One region of the Bacillus pacificus genome, then DNA from elsewhere that is predicted to be linked to it. Evidence: riboswitches for the same ligand, from Rfam matches in the RefSeq annotation. Region 1 holds a riboswitch; each other region holds the start of a gene.
What was found. Region 1 has a riboswitch for S-adenosylmethionine ahead of LMD38_RS17115 (MFS transporter). Riboswitches for the same ligand answer to the same signal wherever they lie in the genome.
Positions count from the first base shown of each region.

Region 1 (10,653 bases):
AAAGATACTTTGAACTTAAAACCAGGAGAAGAGTATGAAGTAGCCTTTGTAGCAGACAATCCGGGTGATTGGATGCTCCATTGTCACGATTTACATCATGCTTCAGCAGGGATGGTAACGGAAGTGAAATATACAGATTATAAATCTGACTATGTTCCAAACCCAAACATTCCTAATAAGCCAGAATAATAGGAAGCAGTTATCCTATGGATAGCTGCTTATTCATTTTCGGTGCTATATGTTGATCATGCCCGGGTGAAGGCGGGGGAGTATGATCTGGGAATGTCACGAATACGGCCACGATAATTACCACACTAATTGAAAGTAATAACAAAAAACGCTGTTGGATAAAAGTAGAAAAGGTTTCTGATAAAATTTGAATGATACATGACATAGTTATTGTTATCGTAAGTAAAAGGCTAATAAACAGTATACTGTGAGCTTGTTGAGCATTTAACATTTCTGTAATCATTGCTCCCATCATACTTGCCATTAATCCAGAGAACATGCCTTCTAAAGCAGTATATAGGTGAAAACGTAGACCAACTACAAAACCGATACAACCACTAATCGAAATCGCAAGCAAAGTAGAATAGAGTAATTCTCCTTTAAAAAGAATACCTAAATAAAATCCTATGCTTAAACCGATACTCATACTAAAAGACATGATAAATACCATATACTCCATTAGGGTACCGTTACGTTTAGAAATATATGATGTGATAATAATCGAGATACAACAAAGTGTTAAGGCAGTTAACGTATAAGCAAACATCATGATACCTCCCTGTCTTATCGTTCATTTCATCATATGTTCATATGGAGAGAAATCATGCGTATTTAAATCTGCATATTATCTGCACAATTTAATTAATGTGAGTAAGAAGGCTCCTGATTTTTTGGGACGTCTTTTTAATTATGAGCATGTGAATGTAAGAGTTAAATGAAGAGTTTCTATTGTGAAGCCATAAAGAATAAGCGTATAATATTATAGTTATCCCATTACAGGGAGTAACCCGCGAATGATAAATAAGATTGTTGTTTTATCATCGCCTCTAAACAGATAGACAACGAAAGTAACACTGGAATACAGATAGGGAGTTATAAAATGAAATTAATTATTGCCGAGAAACCAGATCAAGGTTTGGCTCTTGTTTCACAGTTTAAATATCGCCGGAAAGATGGTTATTTAGAAGTAGAAGCAAATGAGTTATTTCCAAATGGAGCGTACTGTACATGGGCAATTGGTCATTTGACGCAGTTATGTAATCCAGAACATTATCACGCAGAGTGGAAAAAATGGTCACTTGATACGTTACCTATGATTCCAGAGCGTTTTCAATTTGAAGTAACAAAGTCAAAGTATAAGCAATTTAATGTTGTGAAACAGCTGTTACATAATCCTCAAGTAACAGAAATTATTCACGCGGGCGATGCTGGGCGTGAAGGGGAATTAATTGTACGAAACATTATTAATCTTTGTAACGTGCAAAAGCCGATGAAGCGTCTTTGGATTTCATCTTTAACGAAACAAGCTATTTATCAAGGATTTAAAAACTTGCTTGACGAATCAGATACAATCAATACGTACTATGAGGCGTATACAAGGTCATGTGCGGATTGGGTTGTTGGTATGAATGCATCACGTGTGTTTAGTATTTTGTTAAAGAAAAAAGGAATGAATGATGTATTTTCAGCTGGTCGTGTACAAACACCGACACTCGCGTTAATCGTAAAGCGTGAAAAGGAAATAGAAAACTTTAAGTCAGAGCCGTTCTGGGAAGTGTTCGCAACCTTTAATATAGAAGGAAAGAAGTATGAGGGGAAATGGGAGAAGGATAGTGAATCCCGCTTACAAGACCCTGATATGGCGAATAAAATTGCGGCATTTTGCCAAGGTAAACCAGCAGTAGTGAAGGAAATGAAAACGGAGCGTAAAGAATTTCAGCCTCCGCTTTTATTTAACTTATCATCACTACAAGCAACGGCAAATAAAGCATTTAAATTCTCACCGAAAAAGACGCTTGATATAACGCAAGCACTATATCAAAAAGGAATTGTCTCTTATCCTCGTTCAGATTCCAACTATGTTACACAAGGTGAAGCGGCAACATTCCCTGATATTTTACAGAAGTTAAGTCAGTTTGATGAATATAAAGGTTTATTACCAGCTCCGGTTGAATCGATTATGAATAATAAGCGTTATGTGAATGAAAAGAAAGTAACAGATCACTACGCCATTATTCCGACAGAGCAAGTTACAAACCCAAGCAAATTATCAGGTGATGAAAAGAAAATTTACGATATGATCGTAAGAAGACTGATTGCCGCTCATTATGAAGTTGCAATCTTTGACTATACAACGATTGTAACGCTTGTAGATGAACGTGCTGAATTCATTTCAAAAGGAAAACAGCAAATTCAAGAAGGATGGCGTAAAGTTATTTTCCAAGACGATAAAGATGACGAAACCATTCTTCCAATTGTAGCTGAAGGTGAAGAAGGAAAAGTTGTAAAGGTGAAAGTGAAAGAAGGAAAAACACAACCACCGAAGCGTTATACTGAAGGACAACTTATTACGTTAATGAAAACAGCTGGTAAGTATTTAGAGAATGAAGAGCTGGAGAAAGTATTAAAGAAAACAGAAGGTTTAGGTACGGAAGCGACTCGCGCTGGAATTATTACGATGCTGAAAGACCGTAAATATATAGATGTGAAGAAAAACCAAGTGTATGCAACCGATAAAGGAAAAGTATTAATTACTGCAATCGGTGATAAAATACTGGCTTCACCAGAAATGACAGCGAAATGGGAGCAGCGCCTTGCGGAAATCGGCGAAGGTACAGCATCACCAGCAACTTTTATGGAACAAACGAAAAAGTTATCAGCTAAAATTATTGAAGATGCGGTTGAAATGTCTGAGAAGTGGGATTTCACCGGATTACATGTTGAATCGATTGAGCGAAAAGGATCAAAATTTACAACAGGTAAAAAGGTTGGTAGCTGTAAAAAATGTGATGGCGACGTGATTGATAAGTCAACGTTTTACGGCTGTTCTAACTACAACACAACGCAATGTGACTTTACCATTTCGAAGAAGATATTAAGTAAAACAATTTCGCAAAAGAATATGACAAAGCTCTTAAAAGGTGAAAAGACCGATTTAATTAAAGGCTTTAAAAAGGGCGAGAAAACATTTGATGCGAAGTTAGAGTGGAAAGATAATAAGATTAATTTTGTGTTTGAGAATTAAGTTGTTTCAACAAATAAAAAAATATGATAATTAAAATGTATCCTATAGAATAGACACTTAAAAAAGTCTATACTATAGGATATTTTTTTGAATAAGGAGTGCTATTTATTTTTATTTGAAATAAAATATACAATAAAAAAATCTTTATAATTGATAATTATTTATTGTAAAACAATAAATTTTGTATTAAAATCAATATCGTGATAAATCAGTGAGGTGCTTTTTATAGAAAGGTAACAACACTGTTTTTTATTAGAGGAGGTAAAACTATGAACGATCACAATTTGATTATTGAAAATATGGATAACCCTCATGAGTTGGAGAGAATGTATAGAAAAGACCCGAAAGCTTTTAGAAAGTCATTCTCACAAGCATGGGATGAAAAACCTGATTCTCAGGTTCTAGCTGCTTGGTATGAAAGATTACATTTCAAGGAGACGGCAAATAAAGAAAAAGTATCGCTGTTTCAAAAAGGTTTCTTATTCATGGGCATGCTAGCTATTTTAGCAGGGCTAAGCACGAAAATCATTTTCCACTTTGTTGAGCAGGAAGCAATTGCTCCAATTAACTTGGCTTTTGGTGTAATTCCCTTTATCGCTGCTTATTTTGTTTACAATAATACTCCGAAAAAAAGTATTATTTATTCCCTTGCAGCGTTGTTCCTAATTGCCGGGTTGTATCTCAATATGTTGCCATTAAATTATAAAGACAGCAGTATCCTTGCGTATTTACATCTTCCTATATTGCTATGGGTCTTATTGGGACTTGCGTTTACGGGAAATGAATATTCAAAAGGCAGTACAAGATTAGCGTATATTAAATTTAATTTAGAATATTGCCTTCTCTATGCGAGCATGGCAGTGAGTGGAATGATACTAGCAATATTCACCATGCGATTATTTAGCTTTGTTGACTTGGATATAGGAGAGTTCTATTTTAGTAATGTTGTTTTATTTGGAGCTGCCGCTCTCGCTGTAGTGGCTGCATACTTAGTATCATTGAATCTTAAACTTGCTAAAAATATTACGCCATACATATCTAAAATTTTTAGTCCGCTTGTCTTGATCACATTGTTTATTTATCTTATAACGGTAATTTGGGTCGGGAAAAATCCATTCTTGGATCGTAATTTTCTAATGGCCTTTAACGGAATACTCCTTGGTGTATTGGCTGTTACTATATTTTCTATCGTTGAGAGTGATTCAGACGAGAAAAAGAGCATTTCAGATTATATAAATTTCGCCTTAATTGTTCTGGCACTTATTATTGACACTGTAGCATTGTCAGCCATCGTATTCAGACTTTCTTCTTACGGTATTACACCTAATAGACTTGCTGTTTTAGGAGTAAACATACTGATTTGGGCAAATCTCATTTGGATTATGTTTTCCTATATGCGTTTCTTGCAAAACAAATCAGGACCGACAGCTATCCAAGATGCTGTTACGAAGTATTTGCCAATTTACGGACTTTGGGCAGCTTTCGTTATATTTACGTTTCCTTTAATTTTTAATTAGAAAGGAACTGTTAATGTAACGACAAATTTGTTAAAAGAGGATGATAGATGTCATCCTCTTTTAACTGCATCGAAAAATATATTGAAATCATTTTGATGTAATATATAAAAAATTCAGATAATGGAATAAAAACTTCTTATTAAGAGAGGTGGAGGGACTGGCCCTTCGAAGCCTCAGCAACCTAATGTTATATAAAGGTGCTAAATCCTGTAGGATCTAAAAGTCCTAAAAGATAAGAAGATGGTTATAAGTAAACCTTCTTCTTATTTTGAAGAAGGTTTTTTGTATTTTAAAGGATGGTGACGAAGAGAAGGAGAAGAAGAATATGTGAGTAGAGGGGAGAGTACAGTGAAAAGTGAAGTTAGTAATATACAAGAGAATAGCTCTAGTATATGGAGTAATAAAGTTTTTTCTTATTTTTTCTTAGCAAGTTGTATTTCTTTAATAGGTAATTCTATGGTTACACTTGTTTTACCGTTATGGGTAATGAATTTAACAAACTCGCCATCACTCGTTTCGGGGGTAAATATTGCAATTGCAACGGCGGCAATTTTATTTGCACCTGTAACAGGAACGTTAGCAGATCGAATGTCGAGAAGAAAGCTTATGATAATTGCGGATGTTATGAGATGTATCGTTATGATTTTAATTGCAGTTATAGCATTTTATAATAAAATGCTATACATTCCGTTACTAATTTTACTTATCATACGTTCAATTGGGAGTGCTTTATTTACTTCAGCTTCAAATGCAGCGTTAGTAACATATGTGGAAGAAAAGCATGTTCAACAGGCGATTACGCTGAGGCAAATATCAATACAAATCATATCGGTCGCCATTCCTTTAATGGCTAGCTTTTTAATTAGTATTTTTAATTTTCATGGAGTATTTTTATTAGATGCAATTACATTTGTTGTATCATTTTTAATTTTAATGAGAATCAAAATTCCACGTGAATTAAAAGTAGAGAAGAAGAAGCCTTTTTATGAAGATTTTAAAGAGGGATTTTCTGTTATTAATAGTAACAAATCGTTGAAGACATTACTAATGAGCGCTGCGGTCATTAATTTACTTGGAGCAGCATGTATACTTTCACTGCAAGTAATAGTTGTTAGAGAAATGAATCTTTCTACGCGATGGTATAGTATAGTTTTTGCGGCATCACCGATAGGGATTTTAATAGGAGCATTTATTACGAAAAAGATTCGTACATATAAAACGATTACGACTGCTTTTATATGTACTGCGATTATGGGAATTTTTAATGCGGCAATGGGTACGACGTTAAATCTGATATTATTTTCAGTTTATTATTTCCTGTCAGGAATTGCATTTGGAGTAAGTAATGTATATTTTGGAGTGTTGTATAGAAAGTTAATTCCAAATGAAGTGCAAGGAAGATTTTTCGGTTTCTTAAATTCGTTATTACTAGTATCAACTCCGATAGGAATTGCAATAACTGGATATTCCCTAGAGTCAATTTCCGCGTCTATTATATTTATTATTATTGGGATTATTACGTTTGTAGTTTCGGTTATTTCATTTGTATTGATACATAAGAAATAAGTGTTGTATGAAATTTTTCAAAAATAAAAAACGTCCTATTACGGGACGTTTTTTATTATGCGTATTGTCGTTTTTTCTTAATAAGTAACAACACCTGTGAAACACAAGCAAGTACTGGTAGCTCAATTAACGGTCCAATAACGAGTGCAAGTGCAATAAGAGGCTCATTTGGAAAAGCTGTTACAGCAATAGCAAGTGCAACAGGTGAGTTTCTTGCTAACGTTGTTAAGTTTAGACTTACTGTATCTTTATAAGATAAACGCATAACGCGCCCGATGAATTGTCCTAGTACAAAATTAATGATGAAGAACAATAGAACAGGAATGAGTAATAATAAAACGACATTCATATTTTGTAGTAAATATTTACCTTGTGATGCAAACATTGCTACGATTGCTAAACTTAAAAATACAATTTGGGCAGAGCTGAAAAACGGAATGAGTTTATTCTCGAGCGTTTCAGCTTTTTTCAGTTTATTCATAATGAATTTTGTAGCGTGTGCAAGTAAAAATGGTAAGACGATTACGATAACAATACTTTCTACTAAAACAGAAACCGCTACAGTCTTCATAACACCAGCGAATAAAAATAAATAAATGGGAAGGAGTAGTACTTGTAAAATTAAATTTACAGGTAAAATCGCAGTAGAAAGTGCTACATTTCCTTTCGCTATTTCAGTAAAGATTAAGTACCAGTCTGTACACGGAGTAACCATTAACATAATAAATCCAACCCAAAGTGCGGGATGATCTGAAAGAAATAGTGCACCTAATCCCCAAGCGAGTAAAGGTGTCCATAAAAAGTTAATAGTAAGACTTGTTCCCGCAAATTTTAAATTGTGAAATCCGTTTTTTATTTCTTTTAATGGGATGCTGAGGAATAATCCATATAGCATGAAAAATAAGAAGGGAACAATAAATTTGTCTGAATACATATGTATGAAATTAAATTGTCCGAGTACGATGCCGCATGTAACAGCAAAAAGAATAATAAAAGTTTGAATCTTTTCTATAGTGCTCATGAATAAATCCTTTCTAAAATATGAATTTTCCTCTCTAATTTTATTATACAAGTAATAAAGTCGTATTTGGTATTCAATTGTATTTTAGTAAATATTTTTAATTTGAGATTTATTTTTTTATTAAAAGTTACTTGACTAAAGTAAGTTACTATATTACAATCACTTACATAAGGTAATTAAATAACAAAAAGTTTTTTGTATCTTTACTTAAGGTATCTATTGGAACTTTTTATCCGACTTTAATGGGCAGTAAGACCCCCATCTCAAAATTCAGCGAAAGCAAAGAAATTAGGTGAGGATCAACTGCCCATAAAAGTCCGATTGGTGAGGGCTGATAATCAGTGGGGGATGAAGAACCCCACTGATTAAAGTTTCACTTTATTAGAATAAGAATTTTTGTGATGATGAATAATGAATATGATAAGAAAGTTTAGGTGAAGAAAATGGGATTATTTAGCTCGTTATTTGGTAAAAAAGAAGAAAATCAAAAAGTAGAGGAGAATAAAACAATGTCAAAAATATTATTTGTAAAAGCAAACGATCGTCCAGCGGAGCAAGCAGTTAGTTCAAGAATGTATGAAACATTTGTAAGTGCTTATAAAGAAGCAAACCCCAATGCAGAAATTACGGAGTTAGATTTATTTGCATTAGATCTTCCGTATTACGGAAATATTGCTATTTCAGGTGGATATAAACGTAGTCAAGGAATGGAGTTAACAGCAGAAGAAGAGAAGGCTGTAGAAACCGTAGATCAATATTTAAATCAGTTTTTAGAAGCTGATAAAGTTGTATTTGCGTTCCCGCTATGGAACTTCACAGTACCAGCACCATTAATCACATATATTTCATACTTATCTCAAGCTGGAAAAACATTTAAATATACAGCAAATGGTCCAGTAGGTTTAGCTGGTGATAAGAAAGTTGTTGTGTTAGGTGCTCGTGGCTCAGATTACTCTTCAGAACAAATGGCTCCTATGGAAATGGCCGTTAATTATGTAACGAATGTACTTGGATTCTGGGGAATTACAAATCCAGAGACTGTTGTAATTGAAGGGCACAACCAATATCCAGATCGCTCACAGCAAATTGTTGAAGAAGGTTTAGAGAACGTTAAGAAAGTAGCGGCGAAATTTTAATTAATTGATAGTAAAATGGAAAAACCAACATGGATGACCATGTTGGTTTTTTAGTCTATTTCTATGTTAAAAAATGTATATTTATAAAATAAATGAAAAGTTTGAAAATAGTATTGCAAAATATTATATATCAAACTATAATGAGTTCAAGAATAGTTGATACTTAAGTTAAATATTCAGAAAATTCAATTAGTTAAAATTGGAAATGACATAGGTTATTTTGAATGGAGGTTATATTATGACGAATAAAGTACCGTTTTCGTTCATAGTTGTTATTGGTTTAATGTTATTTGCACTATTTTTTGGGGCAGGAAATTTAATATTCCCAGCAATGCTTGGTCAATCGGCAGGAGAGAATGTGTGGATTGCTAACGCTGGATTTTTAGTAACAGGTGTAGGTTTACCGTTGCTAGGGGTATTAGCATTTGGAATCTCAGGTAAAGAAGATTTACAATCGTTAGCAAGTCGTGTACATCCAGTGTTCGGCATTGTATTTACGACAGTTTTATATTTAGCGATTGGTCCACTATTCGCTATTCCGAGAACAGGCAGCGTTTCTTATGAAATTGGTATGAAGCCTTTTGTACCAGAAGCTATGGATTCTTCAGCACTCATTCTTTTTACAATTATATTTTTTAGCATTACTTGTTTTTTTTCGCTAAATCCCGCGAAAATTGTCGATATTGTAGGAAAAATCTTAACGCCAATTAAATTAACGTTTATTGGGATTTTAGTAGTATTTGCTTTTATTCATCCAATGGGAGAAATGCAAGCACCCGCAGAGGCATATACATCACATGCGTTCTTTAAAGGGTTCCAAGAAGGTTACCTAACAATGGATACGTTAGCATCATTCGTATTCGGTATTATCATCATCAATGCGATTAAAGAAAAGGGCGCAAAAACAAAAAAAGACATTATGATTGTTTGTGCAAAAGCAACATTGATTGCTGCATCTATTTTAGCAATGATTTATTCAGCACTTTCATTTATGGGAGCTTCAAGTGTTGCAAAACTTGGTCATTTAGATAATGGTGGTGCAGTATTAGCAAAAGTTTCAAACTATTATTTCGGGTCATACGGTGGAATTATATTAGGTATTATGGTTACAGCAGCATGTTTAACTACTAGTGTAGGACTTGTTTCAGCATGTTCTTCATTCTTCCATAAGCTATTCCCGAATGTTTCGTATAAAAAGATAGCAATCATCTTATCAGTGTTCAGTGCAGTTGTTGCGAATGTAGGTTTAACGCAATTAATTGCAATTTCTGTTCCTGTATTAATCGCAATTTATCCACTAGCAATCGTATTAATTTTCCTAACACTTCTTCACCCATTATTTAAAGGGCGAGCAGAAGTGTATCAAGGTAGCTTGTTAATAACATTTATTGTAAGTATGTTTGATGGATTAAATGCAGCTGGTATGAAATTAGTAGTAGTGAACGATCTTCTTACTAATTTACTTCCAATGCATGAAGTAGGATTAGGTTGGATCTTCCCAGCGATTATCGGTGGATTTATCGGATATGGCATTAGTGTTTTAAAAGTGAAAAATAAAGTTCAACCAGTAGCTAGTACGAATAAGAAAATAGGTTAAATAAAAAAGTTATAGAACTTGTTTCTATAACTTTTTTTGTTACTATTAATAATGAGAAAAAATAAAGTAGTAGGGGAAATAAAATGAAAAAAACAATTGATCATATCGGCATCGCAGTTCGAGATATAGATAGTACGATACGTTTTTATGAAAAGGTGTTGTCAGGAACTTTAATAGATCGTTACGTAAGTGAAGCGCCTGGTGTTGAAAGCGAAGTAGCCATTCTTGAAGTGGATGGAGATAGAATTGAATTACTTGCGCCTACGAATAATACGACATCTCCAATAGCGCGCTTTATTAAACAAAAAGGTAAAGGTGTTCATCACGTGGCATATCGTGTCGATGATTTAAATGTGGCCCTAGAAGAGCTAAAAGAACAAGGTATTCGAACGTTAGAGCATACACTTCGAATTAATAAGCACGGTAGAAGACTAATATATCTTAACCCAGCGGATACAGAGGGAACAATCATTGAGTATTGTGATTATCCGGAAGAGAAGTAGAGAAATTTTATGATGGAAGAAGGGCATTACGTAATAACGTAATGCCTTTTTTATTTATGT
Region 1 is NZ_CP086328.1:3,275,006-3,285,658, reverse strand. It holds gene LMD38_RS17135 (multicopper oxidase family protein) at 1-189, shown strand, start outside; gene LMD38_RS17130 (hypothetical protein) at 200-775, opposite strand; gene topB (DNA topoisomerase III) at 1,109-3,253, shown strand; gene LMD38_RS17120 (DUF4153 domain-containing protein) at 3,523-4,770, shown strand; SAM riboswitch class I at 4,904-5,009, shown strand; gene LMD38_RS17115 (MFS transporter) at 5,119-6,336, shown strand; gene LMD38_RS17110 (arsenic resistance protein) at 6,392-7,357, opposite strand; gene LMD38_RS17105 (FMN-dependent NADH-azoreductase) at 7,801-8,493, shown strand; gene brnQ (branched-chain amino acid transport system II carrier protein) at 8,732-10,090, shown strand; gene LMD38_RS17095 (VOC family protein) at 10,174-10,593, shown strand.

Region 2 (10,653 bases), 660 kb from region 1:
ATTCGAAATTTACTTAAGCTACTCACAAATTTGCTTGGATCAGTCGTATAAATAAAAATAATTGTAAATGGTAATAACGTAAAATACTTTAACGAAAGTGTAGCTGCATAAAATAATGTTTCGTATGTAATTGTTGCATATCCAATATACACAAATGAAGTATACGATCCAGTTAATTCCGATCCATGGGTTGGTGTAATAAATAAGATCATGACAGAATTTAATAAACTAAATGTAAATATAACAGTAAAAACAATAAAAATTTTACGAAATGGAATTTTAGCAACTAGAAGTCCGATACATCCAATTATAAATACGAATAGCAATATGCGAAAATCAAAAAATAAAAAAGTAAGTGTCATACAAAAAATAAATAATAACAATTTCACTGATCCGTCCATGCGATGAAAATATGTATTATACACCTTCCTCCCTCCTAATATCATCAAAATAAAGTTCCATAAACCTTTCAGGATTTGCAATACCACTAAATTTAACGAGTTTAAATAAAGAACTCTCCTTTAAGTTCGCTCTTTTTAACGTTTCTGGATGACCTAATACAATAGATGCAGTATTATTCGCAATAACTTCTCCTTCCTTTAGAACTATTGCTCTGTCTGCATATTCTAATGCGAGATTCATATCGTGTGTGATAAAAATAAAGGATATTCCCTTTGCAGCTAGTTTTCTAATAAACGTCATAAATTGTTTATAATGATAATAATCTTGTCCCGCTGTCGGTTCATCTAATATGATAAGTTTTGGATTTGTTGTTAGTACAGATGCAATCGTTAATCTCTTTTTTTGCCCATAACTTAATGCCTGAATTGGCCAATTTCGAAATGGATACAAGCCACAAATTTTTAATGTTTCCTCTGCTCTAAGCTTAATTTCTTCCTTCGAAAATTTTTTTAATTTTAATGAAAATGAAATTTCTTCCATTACAGTAGCTTGTGTAATCATATGATTTGGATTTTGCATCACATAAGATATAACCTCACCGCGTTTACGAATAGACCAAGAATTGATATTTACTCCATCAATTAAAATCCTATCATTTTTTGTTTTGTTTATCCCTATAAGACTATGAGCTAGTGTTGATTTTCCAGCTCCATTATGTCCTAGGAGTGCTACTATTTCCCCTTTAAATAGAGAGAAATTTACATTGTCTAATACTTTTTGTTTATTAGGATATGAGAATGACAAATTCTCTACTTTCAATAATTCTTTTTTTGTAGGAGTATCTTTACAAAAAGTTTGCTTCTCCATCCACTCATTTATTACTCCACTAACACTTTCCCTTTGAAGATTTTCAAGTGGGTATATTACGTCATTATTACTATCAAAATGCAATCTCTTTAAGCCTTCTATGTACATAGGTTCTCTTAATCCGATAGATGGTAATATATTTGATGCTAAAATCTTTTCTGGTGTGCCTATCGCAACAATTTCTCCTTCATCAATTAAAATGATTTTATCTAAATCTAGGTTTAACATTTCTTCTATTCGATGTTCAATTATTACAATTGTTTTATTATATTGTTTATGTATATCTTTAATAAGTTCTACTGTATGTAAGCTACTAACTGGATCTAAATTTGCTAACGGTTCATCGAACAATAATATATGAGCATTTGTTGTTAACAGACCTGCTAAAGAAACAGTTTGTTTTTGTCCTCCTGATAATTCATGTGGACTTTGTTTATGAAAATTATGCATCTTTACCTTTTTTAATGATTCCGAAACAATCTTTTTCATATCATCTTCATTTACGCATTCATTTTCTAAATAAAAAGCTACATCTTCCTCTACTGTAAGACCAATAAATTGTGCATCTTGATCTTGCAAAATTGTTCCAACCTGTTTACTCTGTTCAAAAATACTTCCTTTCCTCGGGTCTTTTCCGTCAATTAAAATAGTACCAGTACTAGTCCCTTCATAAGAAAATGGGATTAGCCCATTCATACAATGAGCTAATGTCGATTTCCCTGAACCACTTCGCCCAGCAATCAGCACTTTTTCCCCAGGATATATATGAAATGTAACGTCTTTAACAGTAGGCTGCGCTGCATGCTTATATTGAAAGTTGAATTGTTCAAAAGAAATAATTGGTTGCATGTTAACATCCCTACTTTTCAATTTTTAAATGTGTATGTTTTTTATTAGATTTAGCTAACCCTATTGTAATTGGCAATCCAAGAACTAAAAATACAATAACATCAGCAATTGTTGCACCTAATACTTGTATAACAATTTTATCAAACGGTTCTCCCATCACGATAATATCGAATGCCCCAGCAAATATAATAGCAATGACAATACCAATTAACCCAGTAATAGCTAAATAGGAAATATCTCCTTTATTATATGTCCCGTTTTTCACACTAAAGCCAACTCTTTTTTGAATGAGCCCCATTGCAAAGCCGATAATGCCGGAACTAAAAACCCAGCCCCACCAAATACCCCAGCCAGCAATTGTATCTGTTACGGTATGACCGATAAGTCCTATTAACAGTCCTGCCACTGGGCCAAATAACGCACCAAAAATGGTTAAAATAGCTAACGCAGGTTTAATAAATGTATTGGGTGCAATAGAAAATCCCCAAAGTCCTAATATCCCGTATAATGCTGCTCCAATTCCGATTGCCACTACTAATTTTGTTGATAATTTGTTCATTACAATTCTCCTCTCTTAATAGTCAACTTTTATTACTCTATATTTATTTTGAAAATGAATTATGCATCGACACTCCCTTTCTATACAACAAAAAATGACCTCTTACATAAGAGGTCATTTTCTTTCACGTTCAAGAATCCTCTTATCTTCCAAAAAACACATCGTGTTCTCTGCGGAATTAGCACCTTCCTATAAATATATATAGGGGTTGCTGAGGTTTCATAGGGCCGTTCCCTCCACCTCTCTGGATAAGTATTAATTTGTAATTCGTATTATGGCATTAAAAAATATAAATTTCAATACTTTTCTAATTATTTTTATTTTTTGTTTAATAGTACATTTAAATCATTGTATTCTTATCGGAATTGTGAAATAATAAATTCAAAATAGTTACGGGAGGAATGTACGATGAAAGTAATCGGTTTAATTGGTGGACTAAGTTGGGAATCTACATCATTATACTATAAACATATTAATACACTTACACTCTCTCAATACGATCAAAATGCAAAGCTTGTTTTATATAGCATGGACTTTGGTGAAGTAACTACTTTATTACAAAATCACCAATATGAAGAAGTGAAAAACGAATTAGTCACCGTTGCAAAGAAGGTTGAAAAATCCGGAGCTGAATGTTTATTAATGTGTTCCAATACGGTCCATCTATTTGCTGAAGAAGTGGAAAGTGCAATATCCATTCCACTTCTTCACATAGGTGATGTAAGTGCTAAAGAAATGGTAGAACAGAATATAAAGCGTATCGGATTATTGGGTACGAAACAAACGATGGAACAAGACTTCTATAAATCACGATTAGCGAATTATAGCATTGAGACAATCATCCCCAATAAAGAGGAAAGAAATTTTATTCATCATGTTATTTTAAATGAATTAAGTAAAGGAATTATTTCAGAAACATCAAAAGAAAAGCTATTACAAATTACAAAGTCATTAATTCAAAATGGCGCAGAAGGTATACTACTAGGTTGCACCGAAATACCGTTGCTCATTTCCCAAAACGACCTTACTGTTCCTGTTTTTGATACTGCTTTTTTACATGCAAATACTGCTGTGCAGTTTGCGGGATAATCATATAAAAGCATAAAGGTGCGCCTCTATGCTTTTATATTACCCACACTATTTATTTAAAAGAGATGTAATCACTGTGATTGCTTCATTTGAACCACCACAATCTAAAAAACTATCTTTCAGTTTTCGTATTCCATGCTTATACTTTTCATTTGAAAGAACATCGGTTACCGCTTCTTTTAACGTTTGCACATTAACATTCTCTTTCAATAACCGATGCGCTGCTTCAAGCTCAGTTAATCTTTGTGCTATCATTGGCTGGTCTTTATCATGTGGAATGATGACAAATGGGACATTAAAATGAATAGCATCGTGTACACTGTTCATACCGCCATGTGTAATAAAAACATCTGCTTCACTTAATACTTCTGATTGAGGTACGTATGGAGCAATTACAAAATTGTTTGGCGCTTCCTTAATTTTAGAACGATCATTTCTATCGCCAATTGCCATTACAACTAATCCATTAAAATCTGAGAAAGCATCAATACATGCATTAAAGAATGGTTCGATCCCTTCAAGCAGTGTTCCCATTGAAATATAAATAACTTTCTTATCTTTAAGCGATTCAAGTGGAAATTCAACATTTATTTTACGCTTTGAAATACTTGGTCCAATAAAAATGTTATTTTCTCCGAACGAATCGCTATTAGGTTGGAAATAACGACTTGTGTACACAAGAGTAACATCTCCCTTATTATGCATAAATTGAAGATTATTTTTAGGCTTTACTCCAAATTCACGATCCATTTGATATAACAACTGTTCAGAAATTTCATCAGGTCGGAATGGTATTGCTGCATTAGGATGAAAAGGTAAAGTCTCCAAAAATTCAGTAGGAATTAAAAATATAGGAGAAGAAACTATGCCTGGAATTTGTAAATACTCCTTTACTAACTCTCCAGCACCAAATATATCATAAATTACGAAATCAAAATGTATGTTTTCACATAATTGTTTCACAATTTCTAATATATATAAAGAAGTTTGAACATGTACACGAAAGAAAGAATTCAGCCCATCTAGAGTTTCAGAATCAATAGAAATCTCCTTTAATAAATCTGGATGTGTATATACAATAGCTCCCAAATCTTCAATTCTGTCTTTAAATTGTTCTGTCGTAATATAATGTACGTGATCCCCCCGTTCAGTATAAGCTTTAACTAAACTTAATGTAGGATTTACATGTCCCTCTGCTGGAAAATTAACCACTAAAATATTTAGCACTTATTTCTCACTCCTTACATTTCAATTCACTTATTAAGCATACTGTAATTATTACCGTCAAACTTCCCCTAATAGTCCTAATATACTTGCTACTTTAGATTGATAAATAATTATCAGTTATTTAATTAAAAAAAGCATCTACATAAGTAGATGCCAAACCGTGATAAGGAGTGTTCTGTGAGGTTAGAATAAGCTTTTCAGCTTGTCCTATGCTATCAATATATGTTTTATTTTATAAAATGTGAATAATTGATAGAATAATTTTATTCTTCTTTCTCACCCATTTTGAATTAATTCCTAAATAAGACAACTCTATTTTTATAACATTTCATATGTTTTAATCTTCTTTAGAGCTATCTATTTTTACAGTTTCTCCAGTCAATCGCTTATTTTTCAATTCAAAATACGCATCTAAAACTTCTTTTCCAATATCAGAATTAATACCAGATTTATCATTCATAACCCACGGCACAACTACGGAAAACGCTACTTCTGGATTATCATATGGCGCATATCCTGCTAACGTTAAGTTATAACATTCTCTTCTCTCGCCTTTTTCATTTCTTCCAATATCACTTTCTCCACCGTATACCGTCTGTGCTGTTCCTGTTTTACCTGCTGGTTTATAAGATGCTTTTTGGAACGCCCTTACTCCTGTTCCATCACCCTCTTGGAATACCTTTCTAAATCCTTCTTTTACTTGATTTATATATTCCTCTTTCATATCAATTTTATTTAAAACAATTGGTTCTACTGCATGCACCACTTTACCAATCTCATCTTTTTGCGACGTTTGCTCTCTTACCTCTTGTACAATTTGTGGCTTCATTCGATATCCACCGTTTGCAATTGTTGAAATATACTGTACGAGCTGAAGTGGTGTATACGTGTCATACTGGCCAATTGAGTAATCTAATAAGAAACCCGGCTGATTATCTTTTTTACCAATTTGTCCAGCTGTTTCATTCGGTAAATCGATGCCCGTTGGAACACCTAATCCGAATTGTCTGAAATAGTACCTCATTTTATCAAAGTGTTCCTGTTTAATATTTAATGAACTATTTTTCACATAATCCACACCTGCAATTTTTAATGCTGTATGAAACATATAAACGTTTGAAGAGACTTGTAACGCTCTTAAATCATCAATGTTTCCAAACTCTTTCCAAGACTTCTTCTCCCTAGTACCTTTAAACTTCATAGGTGCATCATAAAAATAAGTACCTGGTGTTATAGCTTTCGTTTCAAATCCAGTTAAAACTGTCGCACCTTTAACTGTTGATCCCAGCTCATATGAACTAGTCATTGTGCCTAATGCATAGTCTTCAACTTCTGTTTTCCCGTCTTTTTCTACAAGTCTTTTCCCAGCCATTGATAATACTTGTCCGTTTTTCGGATTCATCATTACAACGAAAGCACGGTCCAACATAGATTCAGATCCTTTATATGCCTTTAATATTTTTTCTATACTTTCTTCTACTTTTTTCTGTAATTCCATATCTATCGTTAAAGTTAAGTTCTTACCGCTCTTTCCCTCAGAAATTGTTTCCGTTCTAATTGCAGTACCTTGTTTATCTGCAACGCTTCTTACTTCTTTTTTTGTACCATGAAGTACCTCTTCATATTGCTGCTCAATATAACTTTTTCCAACTCTATCATTTCGGCTATAATCACGTACTAAGTAGTAATCTAATCGCTCACCTGGTAATCCTTCATCGGAATTAGAAACATTTCCAAGAACAGATCGGAATAATCCATCATTTACATACACTCTCTCCCAATCAACCGACACATCTACACCTGGGAGATTTGCTAAACCTTCACTAATTATAGTAAATTCCTTTTCACTAACATCTTTTTTAATAATTTGAGGAGCCATTTGATAACCAGAAGTCATCTTACTTTTAATAGCTAACACTTTAATATCTTTATCTGTTAAACCTTGAAGATTTTTATCTGTAACTCGTTTTCTTTTTAACTCTTCAATTTTTTTATCTAAATTTTTTCCGGTAATATCTTTATCTCTGAACTTATTTATTTCTTTTTTAGATACTAATTTTTCAGTTAGTTTCGGATTTAATTGCATCCAAAAATCTTTCTTATCCGTCTCAGTTAGCTTGTCTATATCTTCTTGTGGTATTTCAATTATGTCTGCAAGTTGTCTTGCTGTTTTTAATATTTCTTCTGATTTTACACCTTTCATCTTTGTATATGTAATTGTACGTAAAGACTTATTATCAACTACTGGATTCCCTTCTCGGTCAAATATTTTTCCCCGCGGCACAGAAAGGCTTACGGTTGCATTTTCTCTCTTCTCCACTTCATTTTTATACGTCTCACCATCGATAATTTGTACTTTACCTAATTGTATAATCATGGCAGAAAACAATATAAATACACATAAGAATAAAATGTTTAACCGCATCGGTACTGCTCTACCGCTTTTTTTCTCTTGTTTTTTCACCTTGTCATAATCTCCTCCTTACTGTATTTCTATTAATAATTGAATCTATATATTAAAAGTAATGCACATTTTCTATACATTACTTTGCACAAATACTAATATATTGATAAAAACTTAATAGAAATTAAAGCAAATCTAAAGAAAAGGTAAAGTTTTCTAAATTAAATACAAAAATACCCAATAACCAAAAGCTTAGCTTTTGGTTATTGGGTATTTAATAAATTTAAGAGTTAATAATTGGACGTATCGATTCAAATCTATCATCATAATTTGATAAAGGCTTTTTACTCTGAAATTTTGGCAAGTAAATCGTTACTGTTGTTCCGAAGCCAACCTCACTCATAATACTTATATTCCCTTGATGACTTTCAATAATTTTATAACTTAACATCAATCCAATACCGGTACCTTTTTCTTTCGTACTATAAAAAGGTTCACCTAATCTTTTAATTCGTTCTTCAGGTATTCCTATTCCTTTATCAATTACATTAATAATGATACCATCTTTGCCTATTTCTTTTATGTGAATTGAAATTCTCCCACCATCTGGCATAGCTTCGATTGAATTTTGCAAAATGTTAATAAATACTTGTTTCAGTTGATTTTCTGAGCATTCAATGATTATATCTTTGGAATCTGCATATAATTCAACTTGAATATTTGTCATAATTGCTTTTGTATTTATTAACGAAACGACATTTTTAAATATTTGATAAAGATTTTTCTTTTCCGTGCTTAGTTCATCTGTTTTAGCAATCGATAAAAATTCTTGAAGAATCGCTTCTATTCTTTCAATTTCAGAAAGCATTAGATCAAAATATTTTTCTTGATCTTCTTTATTAATTTGAAATAGCTGTATAAAGCCTTTAATGACTGTTAATGGATTCCTAACTTCATGAGCAACACCAGCTGCTAATTGACCGATTGCTGCAAGTGTATCTGATTTATTTAGCAATTCTTCTGTCTTTTTCCGCTCTGTAATATCACGTACAATAATCATAATTTTATCATGCAATAACGGTAAACATCTAGCTTCGAAGAAATCGATACTTTCATTAATTGTAAGTGGATATTCCACAATTACATTTGTCCCTTTTTCTTTCACTTGACAAATTGCTTCTTGAAATTTTTTTGCTACTGTAGATGGTAATACTTCGTAAAACTTTTTTCCCATAAAAGCTTCTGCGGGTACGTAAAATTTTGTAGGGGATCCTGCTTTATAATCAATAATTGTTCCATCATCTTCCGTTAAGAAACATAAATCTGGTAAAGCCTGAAAAATTACTTCTAATTCAGACGTTTGTTGTTTTAATTTCTCTTCTATTGCTTTTAAATGTGTAATATCCACACCAACAGCCCAATAACTAAATCCACTTACAGGAAACTGTTCTGATATATTGGACCACATTATCGTTTTAATTTCACCATTTTTACAAGTTAAACGCATTTCCCAGTCTCTAAAGTTCTTTCCACGAGTCAAAAATTTCTTTTGTATCTCGTGACGATAATCATGATCCGGATACAGTAATCGAAGTGCGTTTGGATTTCCAATTACCTCTTCCGCAGTATAGCCTGTCACAATTTCACATTCGCGATTCCACAAAACAAAATCTCCATTATAATCAAGTGCATCAACCATAACAGGCATGTTTTGTAAGATTGTATGTAGTTCCTCCTCTTTTCGAGTAAGTAACGTTGTATTTTTATTTTGAAATCCTTTCATTACTCCATCTATAATTAAATTTGAAAGCATTTCAAAGTATTTTTGGCAATTGAAAATTTCGCTTTTCTGAGACCATACAACAAAAGATCCTAAATATTGATTGTATAAAAAAATGGGGATTTCAAGTTTGGGAAGTTTACATATTTTCTTTTCATTTATTCCAAATGAAAATATACATTCTTTTTCAGCATCAAGAAGTTGATGTGATATGTTGGTTAATTGATAAAATTGTTCTGCCATGGTTTCTATTGTACTCACATCAATAAGTTCCATTAGCCGCGCATTCATTCCTTTTTCACCTCAATATGTAAAATTCATACAAATTTAAAATTCATACTTCTCCATTATACGAAGAATGTGCCTGTAGGTATATAGCTGAAGAATAATTATTCGAACAAATTTTATTTTTCAATTAAAAACAAAAAATATATCCGTGCAAATTGAAACTCTAATTAGTAAGTTTTTTCATCACCGATTAATTATTAGCTGTGCCAATCATGATCTTTTATGTTGCACAAACTCTCCTTAGCTCCTTACATTTGTTAAGTTTTGACATGAATTCATACGCATTAGTTGTATTATAAAAATGCATTAAATATAAAGTTCATAAAATTTTCACAATTACTATGAAAAATATAAACATTTATTCCAATATATTCTATATAATAAAATGTAATAAGGCTTCTATGAATCTCATAGAATACCTTACCCCTAATAAAAAGAAAAAAAGAATCTATTTATTTTATTAAAAGGACAGATAATTAGTAAGTCCTATAATAAACAAGGGATTCAATAAAATGTTACACATTTTATTAAGGAAAGTACATCACTATTGAATAGTGGTGTATTTTTCTTTTAAAAGACCTCTATATGACCTCATTTACTACTACAACATTTGAGTTTTATCATAAATAATTTTATTGTAAAGTGACGGACAAGTTGTTTGAGTTACAATAAAGTCGTTTAAAAAATAGTAAAGTTGCTAAAAAAATGAGAGTCATTTTAAGCTATATGTGATAAAATATACAAATCAAATTTAGGAGGAGTTATTTATGAAGTGCAATAAATATAATTGGGTACATTTAAAGAGGGAAAGCGTATCAATGACCCTATAAAATACGTCTACCCTCATTATTTATTGGAGGGTTAAATGTGAATACATCTCATTCACAGTCAAATTTACGCCATAATCAAGTTTTATTATGGCTTTGTGTTCTTTCTTTTTTCAGCGTTTTAAATGAAATGGTTTTAAATGTTTCATTACCTGATATTGCTAGCGATTTTAATAAGGAACCAGCAAGTGTAAACTGGGTAAACACAGCGTTCATATTAACTTTTTCCATAGGAACAGCTATATATGGAAAGCTATCGGATCAGCTAGGTATCAAAAAGCTACTCCTATTTGGAATTATAGTGAACTGCATCGGATCAGTTATCGGATTTGTTGGGCATTCGTTCTTTTCTGTAATTATT
Region 2 is NZ_CP086328.1:2,613,603-2,624,255, forward strand. It holds gene LMD38_RS13760 (energy-coupling factor transporter transmembrane component T family protein) at 1-425, opposite strand, end outside; gene LMD38_RS13765 (ABC transporter ATP-binding protein) at 418-2,118, opposite strand; gene LMD38_RS13770 (ECF-type riboflavin transporter substrate-binding protein) at 2,129-2,677, opposite strand; SAM riboswitch class I at 2,817-2,932, opposite strand; gene LMD38_RS13775 (aspartate/glutamate racemase family protein) at 3,086-3,766, shown strand; gene LMD38_RS13780 (macrolide family glycosyltransferase) at 3,815-4,993, opposite strand; gene LMD38_RS13785 (peptidoglycan D,D-transpeptidase FtsI family protein) at 5,331-7,457, opposite strand; gene LMD38_RS13790 (ATP-binding protein) at 7,681-9,468, opposite strand; gene LMD38_RS28830 (tetracycline resistance efflux system leader peptide) at 10,233-10,295, shown strand; gene tet (Tet(L)/Tet(K)/Tet(45) family tetracycline efflux MFS transporter) at 10,333-10,653, shown strand, end outside.
Region 2: another riboswitch for S-adenosylmethionine. It lies ahead of LMD38_RS13770 (ECF-type riboflavin transporter substrate-binding protein); the one in region 1 lies ahead of LMD38_RS17115 (MFS transporter).

Region 3 (10,653 bases), 1.6 Mb from region 1:
CATTTCATTTTTTGAAATATTAAATCTTTAATGTTAAAATGAAATTTGGAGATATACGGAAAGGAGACAAGGACTCAATATGTGGATGAGCTTGTAATGATTAGAAACTAGATAGATAAATTTTTCTCTCGTAAGTGAGGGTTTATTTAGCTATCTGTAAATCATGCAAGGACCGCATATTTGGCTTGTACATCCCTTTTGTAAGGATAATGTGTAGGGAAATTCATATCTCTTATATAAAGTATGCGTCCTTTAAATTGGAGGAGTATATGATGAATCAATTAAAAAATAAAATAGCAGTCGTTACAGGTGTAAGTCGTCTAGATGGTATAGGCGCAGCGATTTGTAAAGAATTAGCTGGAGCAGGATACGATATATTTTTTACGTATTGGACAGCGTACGATAAAGAGATGCCTTGGGGCGTTGATCAAAGTGAACAAATACAATTAAAAGAAGAGTTACTAAAAAACGGTGTGAAAGTATCGAGCATGGAGTTAGATTTAACTCAGAATGATGCGCCGAAAGAGCTTATAAATAAAGTTACTGAACAACTAGGTTACCCTCATATATTAATTAATAATGCAGCGTATTCTATGAATAATGACTTCTCTAATTTGACTGCTGAAGAATTAGATAAGCACTACATGGTCAATGTTCGTGCGACTACATTGTTAAGTAGTCAATTTGCCCGAGGATTTGATAAGAAATCTGGTGGTAGAATTGTGAATATGACTTCGGGGCAATTTCAAGGACCTATGGTTGGAGAACTGGCGTATGCAACAACGAAGGGAGCTATTGATGCTCTTACTAATTCGTTGTCAGCCGAGGTAGCTCATTTAGGAATAACAGTGAATGCAATTAACCCAGGTCCAACCGATACTGGCTGGATGACTGAAGAGATAAAGCAAGGATTAAAGCCGATGTTTCCTTTTGGCAGAATTGGTGAACCAAGGGATGCAGCAAGACTCATTAAGTTTTTAGTAAGCGAAGAAGCAGAGTGGATTACGGGACAAGTTATTCATTCAGAAGGTGGATTTAAAAGATAAAAAGAAGGTATCTCACACTGGTGAGATACCTTCTTTTTTAATCTTTCTTCAATCTTCGTGCAACACCATTCCCTAAAGACTGCAATCCTTGTACGAGGATAATTAAAATAAAGACAGTTGCATACATTACTTCAGGTTCATAGCGTAAATGCCCGAAGCGATATGCTAAGTCCCCTAGTCCACCAGCACCGACAAGACCAGCCATTGCTGTTGCGCCGATTAAGCCAATCGTTGCAATTGTTAATCCAAGTACAAGGGAGGGACGAGCTTCTTTCACCATGACGTGCCAAATAATTTTTATAGTAGAAACGCCCATCGCTTGGTAAGCTTCAATCACACCACGATCGACTTCTAATAATGCGGTCTCCATCAATCTTGCGATATAGGGAGCAGTGAAGACGACAAGCGGTACGATAACACCTTGCACACCAATGGATGTTCCCATTAGAAATTTTGTAAAAGGTAGAATGAAGAATAATAGAATGATAAATGGAAGAGAGCGAATGATATTAATAATTGTATTAAGAATTGGATAAATGATTTTGTTTTCTCGCTGTCCACCAGGTCTCGTTAAAACAAGTGTGACACCAAGTGGCAGTGCAATAAGGATCGAGATGAGTAATGAAATAGATGTCATTTGAAAGGTTTGTATGGTCGCCTCCCATATAACTTTACCCCATTCATCCAAAAAGGACTTGTTTTCCATGGTCTGTTCTACCTCCTTCTACGATGATTCCTTGTTCTTGTAAAAATGATAAAGCACGGTTGATTTCATTTTGTTCCCCTTGCATATGAATGACAAGTTTCCCGTATGCTTCATGTTTTAATTGAGTAATATTACCGGATAAAATATTCGGATATACTTGGAAACGTTTTGTAGCGATAGCTAATGCTGGTTCTCCTGAAGAATTTCCTATAAAAGAAAGAGTTACAATTTCACCAGTAGTTTGAAGTTCTTTTTGTACGTCTTCTGGAATTTTTGCTGCAAATGCACTATTTACAAATTTTTTCGTCGTTATATGTTGTGGGCTTGTGAATATATCCTTCACAGTCCCACTTTCGACTACTGATCCATGTTCCATAACAGCAACCCGGTCACATATACGCTGGATAACGTTCATTTCATGTGTAATTAATAAAATTGTGATCCCGATTTCTTCATTAATCTTTAATAAGAGGTCAAGAATAGAATCAGTTGTTTCTGGATCTAAAGCACTCGTTGCTTCGTCGCTTAATAACACTTCAGGTTCATGTGATAGTGCACGTGCAATGGCAACACGTTGTTTCTGGCCACCAGAAAGTTCACTTGGATAGGCATCCTTTCGAGTAAAAAGATCGACAATGCGTAAATACTTTTCTACTCTTTTTTCAATTTCTACTTTTGGAATGCCAGCAAGACGTAACGGTAATGCGATATTTTCATAAACGGTAACAGTTTTAAGTAAATTGAATCCTTGAAAAATCATCCCGATTTTTTGTCTCGCTTTTGCTAGTTCCTTTGCTGATAAAGTTGTTAAGTCTTGGCTGTTTACAATGATATTTCCTGTCGTTGGTTTTTCTAATAAATTTACACATCGAATTAACGTACTTTTGCCAGCGCCACTATATCCAATGATTCCAAATACTTCACCCTTTTTTACTTGAAGGGAAGTAGACTTAAGAGCTTCCACATTCCCTTTTTTTGTTGTAAATACTTTGGATACATTTTTCAATTCAATCATTATCGTCAGCTCCTACCAAGACGGTAAAACAGAACCATCAAATTTTTTCTCGATAAATTCTTTTACTTCTTTAGATTGATAAGCTTTCTTTAGTTTATTTATAACAGCATCATCTTTATTTTCAGTACGAACAACGATCCAGTTCACATATGGTGAATCTTTCCCCTCGCGGAAGATAGAGTCTTTTGCAGGGCTTAATTTTGCACCTAATGCAAAGTTTGTATTAATTGCAGCTGCTTTTACTTCACTTAGTTGTGTTGGTAATTGAGATGCCTCTAATTCAACAATCTTTAAATTTTTTGGATTTTCAATTACATCTTTTGCAGTCGCTTTTTCTGTAGCCTTTGGGTCAACTTTTAAAATACCTGCTTTTTCAAATAGTTTTAAAGCTCGAAGTTCATTCGTTGGGTCATTCGGTACAGCAATTGCATCGCCCTCTTTTAATTCTTTTACATCTTTTATGTCTTTAGAATATACGCCCATAGGGAATGTTACTGTTGAAAATACTTCGGTTAATTTCATATTACGTTCCGCTTTAAATACGTCTAAATATGATTTTGTTTGATAGCTATTTACATCAAGGCTTTTTTCATCGAGGGATACGTTCGGTGCTACATAATCATTAAATACTTTTATATCAATTTCGAGACCGTCTTTCGCTGCTACTTCTTTTACCTTTTCAAAAATTTGTTCATGCGGCCCTCCTGTTACACCGACAGTAATCTTTTTCTCATCTAACGCTTTTACTTCTTTATCTGAACTCCCGCTACATGCGCTTAATAATAATACAGCCCCACTTACAATGCTTAATAATACTTTCTTCATCTATAATTCCCCCTTAAATATACGTTCCAAAATAAAAAGCACCTCTCAAAAATAAGAGAGGTGCCGAATAGACAAAATAGATTCCTCTCTTATCTTCCAAAACGAAAACTCGTTTTGCAGGAATTAGCACCTTAGCTTATACGTTATAAGCTCGGTTGCCGGGCATCATCGGGCCAGTCCCTCCGCCACTCTTGATAAGAGTATGTGTATGTAGTTTTTTGATATGGTACTAATAGTAAATCTTACAAAAAGAATTGTCAACATTATTTTCTGAATATATTTTATTTTAAGGTAATCGAAACGTTACCTTTCTTATGTCCCTTTTCCACATACATATGAGCTTCAGCAATTTCTTCTAATCGGTAAGTTCTATCAATAACAGGTTTTAAATGTTCTGTTTCAGTTAGTTTTTTTAGTAGAATCATATCCTCTTTACTTACCTTTGCCATCATTCCATTAACAGATACATATATTCCATTAGGTGTTAATACTTGTTTACAAAAGGATTTTTTATATTTTCCAACTGCATCAAATATAACATCATAGTATTCCCCTCGCTTAGTAAAATCTTCTTTCGTATAATCGATTACTTTGTCAGCTCCTAAAGATTGCACGAGTTCAAAATTTGAATGACTACAAACAGCTGTAACGGTTGCGCCAAAATATTTAGCAAGTTGTACGGCAGCTGTTCCTACTGATCCAGATGCGCCATATATTAGTACTTGTTGCCCCCTTTTTATACGAGCCTTTCTTAGGAAGTGTAGTGCCGAAGTTGCGCCAAAGGGAATAACTGCTGCTTCCTCATACGTTACATTGGTAGGTTTTAATGCTACTAATCCACTTTCATGTACACATGTATATTCTGCATAACCACCGACATTAAGCTCTGTTAATGCAAAAATTTGATCTCCTTTTTTAAATTGAGTTACATCTGTTCCTATTTCTTCGATTTCGCCGGATAACTCTACACCGAGTATAGGCTTTCTCGGTTTTCTAAAACCTAATATGATCCGCATAGGAATCCAAAATAATAGAGGGCTATTAAATCCGCGTATTCTACAATCTCCAGTCGATACACTTGTTGCATGAATTTTAACTAATACTTCGTTCTTTTTAGGGGTAGGTTTCTCTATATTTTGAAGCTGAAGAACGTTAGGTGGTCCATACTGTGTGCAAATGATTGCTTTCATAATGACCTCCTGAAATGAGTTGTTGTTATTTATATCATATTTAAAGTCTTCATTAAACATGTCGCTATATAGCGAATATAGATTAAAATTTATATAGATTTCATAGGAAGAGAGGTGATATTATTTTGGGAAAGGGGGCGACAGTGTGAAAAAAATTATTTTTATTTCAAGTTTAGTGCTTGCAATCAGTCTAGGGGTAGGGTGTAGTAATGAGAAAACAGCAAAGACGGATGAGCCGAAAAAAGAATCAGTTCAAAAAGAAAAGGAATTAAAGGCGAAGGATGTTTTCAAGAAAACGAACGAAGCTTTTAAAAATGAAGAACATGTAACGATGACATATGGTGTAGGGGTAAAAGCTGAGGGAACAGAGATGGATATATTAAAGGCTAAGATGCAATTAGAGCCAAAGACAAAGAATTCTCGTTCTGAAATGAATATTTCCGGTACAGATGTTGTAGTGTATACTGTGGATGGTAAAGTTGCTGGTGAGGTAAAAAACCCTAATACGGGAGAAGTTATAACCGTACCAGAGGAGCAATTAAACGCTGGTGGAATGAAAGCAACTCAAGATATTATAGATAAGTTAGAAGTACCGGAAGTAGTTTTAGATAAAATGAAGATGGAGAAAAGCGGAGATAAATATAAACTGAAATTTACATTAAAAGGGCAAGAAACAGAAAGTATGTTAACTAGCATGGATGAAACGCAGAAGAAAATGTTACAAGCACAAAATGCGAAGATAGAAGAAGTGGATGCAGAATATATCATTACAAAAGATTTTAAATATGAATCAGCAAAGATAGACATGATTATGAGTAGTAATGGCAAGGATAAAGCACACATTATTACGAACGCAAAATATACGTCGTATGAAAAGTTTGATCCAATACAATTGCCAGCAGCAAAGTAACAGTTTTGATGAGGAGGGACCTAAAATAAGGTCCCTCTTTTTTATATTCTTTATTCATAGGAAAATAGGTACAATATGAAGAGGAAAAGATGTAGAAGAGGAGAGTGTCATTTGAAAAAAAGAAAGATAGCGGTGGTTATGATGGCTTATACAGTGTTGCTTGTGACATCTGTAAATACATATAAGGAGCAATTAAATCATCCGATTATGAGTGATGTAGGAAAGTTACTCCCGACAAAAATAAAACGTGTTGAAAGTGCTACGGATGAGCACTCGTTAATAAAATTAGTGCAAGATGCGAATGTTTCTGGGGAGAAGATTTCTATTGCTGGTATGCAACATAGTCAGGGCGGGCAGACATATTATCCGCATGGGACGATGCTTGATATGAAAGGGTATAATAAAATATTAGAATTTGATCCAGAGAAGAAGCGCATTACAGTTCAAAGTGGTGCCACGTGGAATGACATTCAGAAGAAAGTAAATCCATATGGTCTTGCTGTTCAGGTGATGCAGTCGCAAAATATTTTTACGGTTGGTGGTTCATTAAGTGTAAATGTACATGGTCGTGATATTCGTCATGAAGCATTGATTGATACAGTAGAGTCGTTTAGATTGTTAATGGCAGATGGTACGGTGCGTAATGTAAGTAGAGAAGAGAATGCGGATTTATTTCCTTATGTCATTGGCGGTTACGGGCTATTTGGTGTCATTTTAGATGTGACCTTAAAGTTAACAAATGATGAATTATATGAAACGCACACGAAAATGCTAGATTATAAAGAATACACGTCTTATTTCAAAGAGAAAGTGAAAAAAGATGAAAATGTTCGTATGCACTTAGCTCGTATTTCTGTTGCTCCAAATTCATTTTTAAGAGAAATGTATGTGACAGATTATACATTGGCACAAAACCAAAATATGAGGGAGGAGTATAGTAAATTAAAAGAAGAAACTATTATAGCAGCGCCTAAATTTTTACTTGGATTATCACGCTATAGTGATTGGGGAAAAGATACGTTTTGGGATATACAAAGAAGTTATTTTGAACGTACAGATGGAAAGTATGAGACGCGAAATAATGTTATGAGGTCAGATAGTGCCTTTATGGAATATGAAAATCCAAATAGGACAGAGGTGTTACAAGAATATTTTGTGCCTATAGATTCTTTCACGGAATACATAGATGATTTACGTAACGTATTAAATGAGGAAGAATTTAATTTGCTCAATATTACGGTTCGTTACGTGGAAAAGAATGAAAATGCAGTTTTATCCTATGCGAAAGATGATATGTTTGCACTGGTTCTTTTAATTAATCAAGGGCGTTCTGAACACGAGATAAAGAAAACAGAGAATGTTATTCAGAAGATGATTGATGTTACGTTAAAGCATAACGGTAGTTATTATTTACCGTATTATTCTTATCCAACGAAAGAACAGTTAAGGAGAGCATATCCTCGTATAGAAGAATTTCTTCAGAAGAAAAAAGAAGCGGATCCAAAAGAGAGATTTGTGAATTTATTTTATAGGGAGTATACGAAATGACATATAGAAGATTTGTAGCTTCACAAAGCATTATTATGATGGCTGGAAGTATGGTATTTCCTTTTTACATTCTATTGCTTCGGAATGTTGGAAATAGCTTCTCACAGTTTGGCTGGGCATATGGCTTATTTGCCTTAACTTCAGCTCTAGTATATCCGTTAGTTGGAAGAATCTCTGATAGAGTAGGTGATAGAAAGTTATTAATTATATACGCCTGGTCCATGGCGATATTAATGCTTTGTTTTCCTATTGCAACAGAAGTATGGCATGTATACATTCTTCAAATTTTAATGGGTATTTTAGGGGCTGTGCAGCGTAATACGGAGAAGACTTCGTTAGCACGAAAAGTTGTACAAGAAAATGCTGGTTATGAGATTGGAAAATATCATGTGTGGACATCGATTGGAGGGGCAGTAGCAATTATTGCAACAGGATATTTAGTAGATTTCTTTACGATCGGCACGATTTTTTATATTGCATCTATCTTATATGTAGTGAGCGGAGTTGTATTAAGTAGTAAAAAAATATAACGATTCCCATTTTTACCTGAATAACCTTTATTTGTTATACTAAAGAGGAAGACAAAAGAAAAGGGGACATTGCCTTTGATGAAATTTTTAATTTTAGCTATTCTCACTTTGTTTTTGATTCCATGGACAAGAAGAAGCGGTAGTAAACTTCGAGCAGTGGATAAGAAAGGGGATGAGAAGGTTGTAAAGGGTAAGAAATCATCTATTTTAGTTATTCCAGTTTTATTTTGGATAGGTATTGCAATCTATGAATATTTTTGGCTAATTGATGATCGAGCAGATTCAATTCTTACTCATTATTCTGTTGCAGTAGCGATTTTAATTGGGCTTGTTTTATTTTCCCAAGATCAAATAGGTAAATTAGAAGGTACGTTAAAAGGACTTCTAATGCTTGTTTTACTTGCAAGTTATGGCTACTTTGGTTATTTGCACGATATAGTAATCTCGCAAAAGAAATATGATTCTGTTGTAAAGGTAGAGAAAGAGATTTCAGAGCCATTTACTGAAAATGATCAGCCATTTACAGTGCCGCCAAAGACAGCGGAGAATAAGATGAAAAAAGTATTTGGGGATATTCCGAAAGTAGCTTATTTTGAGCTAGGAGAATTAACGCCACAAATGGTAAATGGCGAGGCTTTATATGTAGCACCGATTGAAGTTTCAGGGTTTTTTAAAGCACGTAAAGCTGAGACAATTCCAGGATACGTCACGATGTCAGGTACGAATCCTGATGCAGAAGCGAAACTGCACCTTGGTTATAAAATGAAATACGTGCCAAGCATGTTTTTCGGAAATAATTTAGAGCGTGTGGTAAGGCAAGCAGAACCAAATTTAATCTTTAAAGGAAAACCTAAATTTGAAGTGGATGATAAAGGGAAACCGTATTATACAATGACGTACGGTGAATTTATTTCAGGAAGATCTGGATTTGAGGTAGAGGGCGTTGTAGTAGTAGATGCACAAACAGGCGAAGTGAAAAGATACGATAAAGGAAAGGCACCTAAATTTGTTGATGGCGTATTAAATCACGAGACTGCATCTACGTTAAATACGTACTTCGGTAAATATATTCACGGATTTTGGAATACAAAATTCTCGCAAACTGATATGAAGATCCCGACTGAGTGGGGAACGAAAGAAGGAGTTACACCGATTTTCGGTAAGGATGGAACATTATATTACTTTACTGATTTCACTTCTCCGAAAGAGGGAGTAGATTCTGCACTAGGTTATTCACTTATCGATGCGCGTACAGGTAAGTTGTATTACTATAACGGAAAAGAAGTAAAGGGAATTATGGATGGTTCGGCTGCTTCGGAAGTCGTGGATAATTCTTTTAAGAGAGAAAAGTGGCATGGAACGATGCCGGTTATTTATAACGTGTACGGTAAACCTTCTTGGATTGTACCTGTTATTGATGACGGAGGATTAGTACGTGCCCATACTGTTATCTATGCTTCTAATGCGAAAATATTTGCAACAGGTTCGACGCAAAAAGAAGCGCTTGAGAATTATAAAAATGCGCTGAGTGGAAGCGGAGATTCATTTAGACCGACTTCAAATGGAAAAGAGGCGCAAAAAGAAGGCACTGTACAACGTGTATATAAAGAAAAATCAGGTGAAAATACAATCGTGTACGTACTGTTAGAGAATGAACAAAAAGTATTTATGATACCTGTGAAGAAATTCCCATATGCTATGTTTACAGAGGTGGGAGATCCAATTCAAATCACATATTTAGATACAGGAGAGGCGATGTCTTCCGTATCTAAATTTACAAATAGTAATTTGAACAAGTAAAGCGATAGAAATTCTATCGCTTTTTTTTACAAAATTAAACAGGAAAATGCGCTATACTTGACGTATGTTTATGTTGTAACTATAATTGTTACGATTTAGTATGTATAGGAAAGGGTGAATGAAAAAAGTGAATGAAGTTAATCAGGAAATATATAAGCCTGTAAAGATGAACAGGTTATGGATGATTCTTGTATTAGGAACACTTACGGCGATTGGGCCATTATCTATTGATATGTATTTGCCTTCGTTACCGAAATTAACGGATGACTTGCAAACAGGTGCATCCCTAGCCCAGCTTACATTAACAGCTTGTTTGCTTGGGCTTTCAGTAGGACAATTATTTGTTGGCTCAATTAGTGATATTTACGGAAGACGCAAACCTCTTATTATTGCTCTCATTATTTATGTTGCTTCTTCTTTACTTTGTGCTGTTGCGCCATCTATTTGGACGTTAGTGTTATTACGCTTCCTACAAGGAGCTTCGGGATCAGCCGGGATTGTTATATCACGTGCAATGGTACGTGACATGTATTCAGGTTCTGAAATGACGAAGTTCTTCTCACTACTTATGTTAGTAAACGGAGCAGCGCCTATTTTGGCACCGATTATTGGGGGACAATTATTACAATTTACAACGTGGCGCGGTGTTTTCATCGTTCTTGGAGCAATAAGTGTATTCATGTTAATATCAGCTACTTTCGTATTGCGTGAAACATTACCTCCTGAAGAAAGAGAAACAGGTGGTTTGTCAGGGACGTTAGCGACGTACGGAAAACTATTAAAGGATCGTTTGTTTATGGGATATGCATTGTCACAAGGATTAGTAACAGCGGCAATGTTTGCATACATTTCGGGCTCACCATTTGTGTTGCAGAACATATACGGAGCATCACCACAGCAATTTAGTTTATTCTTTGCAATCAATGGTATTGGTATTATTATTGCTAGTCAGGTAACAGGTCGTTTAGCGGGGAAAGTGAATGAGAAGACATTATTTGTCTCTGGTATCATTATTGCAGCTGTTGGTGGTTTATCTTTACTACTGACAATCTTACTAGGAATAGGGTTAATTGGCGTTTTATG
Region 3 is NZ_CP086328.1:4,885,382-4,896,034, reverse strand. It holds gene LMD38_RS25160 (SDR family oxidoreductase) at 270-1,046, shown strand; gene LMD38_RS25155 (methionine ABC transporter permease) at 1,084-1,752, opposite strand; gene LMD38_RS25150 (methionine ABC transporter ATP-binding protein) at 1,727-2,767, opposite strand; gene LMD38_RS25145 (MetQ/NlpA family ABC transporter substrate-binding protein) at 2,780-3,592, opposite strand; SAM riboswitch class I at 3,679-3,793, opposite strand; gene LMD38_RS25140 (NAD(P)-dependent alcohol dehydrogenase) at 3,874-4,782, opposite strand; gene LMD38_RS25135 (DUF6612 family protein) at 4,928-5,692, shown strand; gene LMD38_RS25130 (FAD-binding oxidoreductase) at 5,804-7,240, shown strand; gene LMD38_RS25125 (MFS transporter) at 7,237-7,770, shown strand; gene LMD38_RS25120 (DUF3981 domain-containing protein) at 7,849-9,570, shown strand; gene LMD38_RS25115 (multidrug effflux MFS transporter) at 9,689-10,653, shown strand, end outside.
Region 3: another riboswitch for S-adenosylmethionine. It lies ahead of LMD38_RS25145 (MetQ/NlpA family ABC transporter substrate-binding protein); the one in region 1 lies ahead of LMD38_RS17115 (MFS transporter).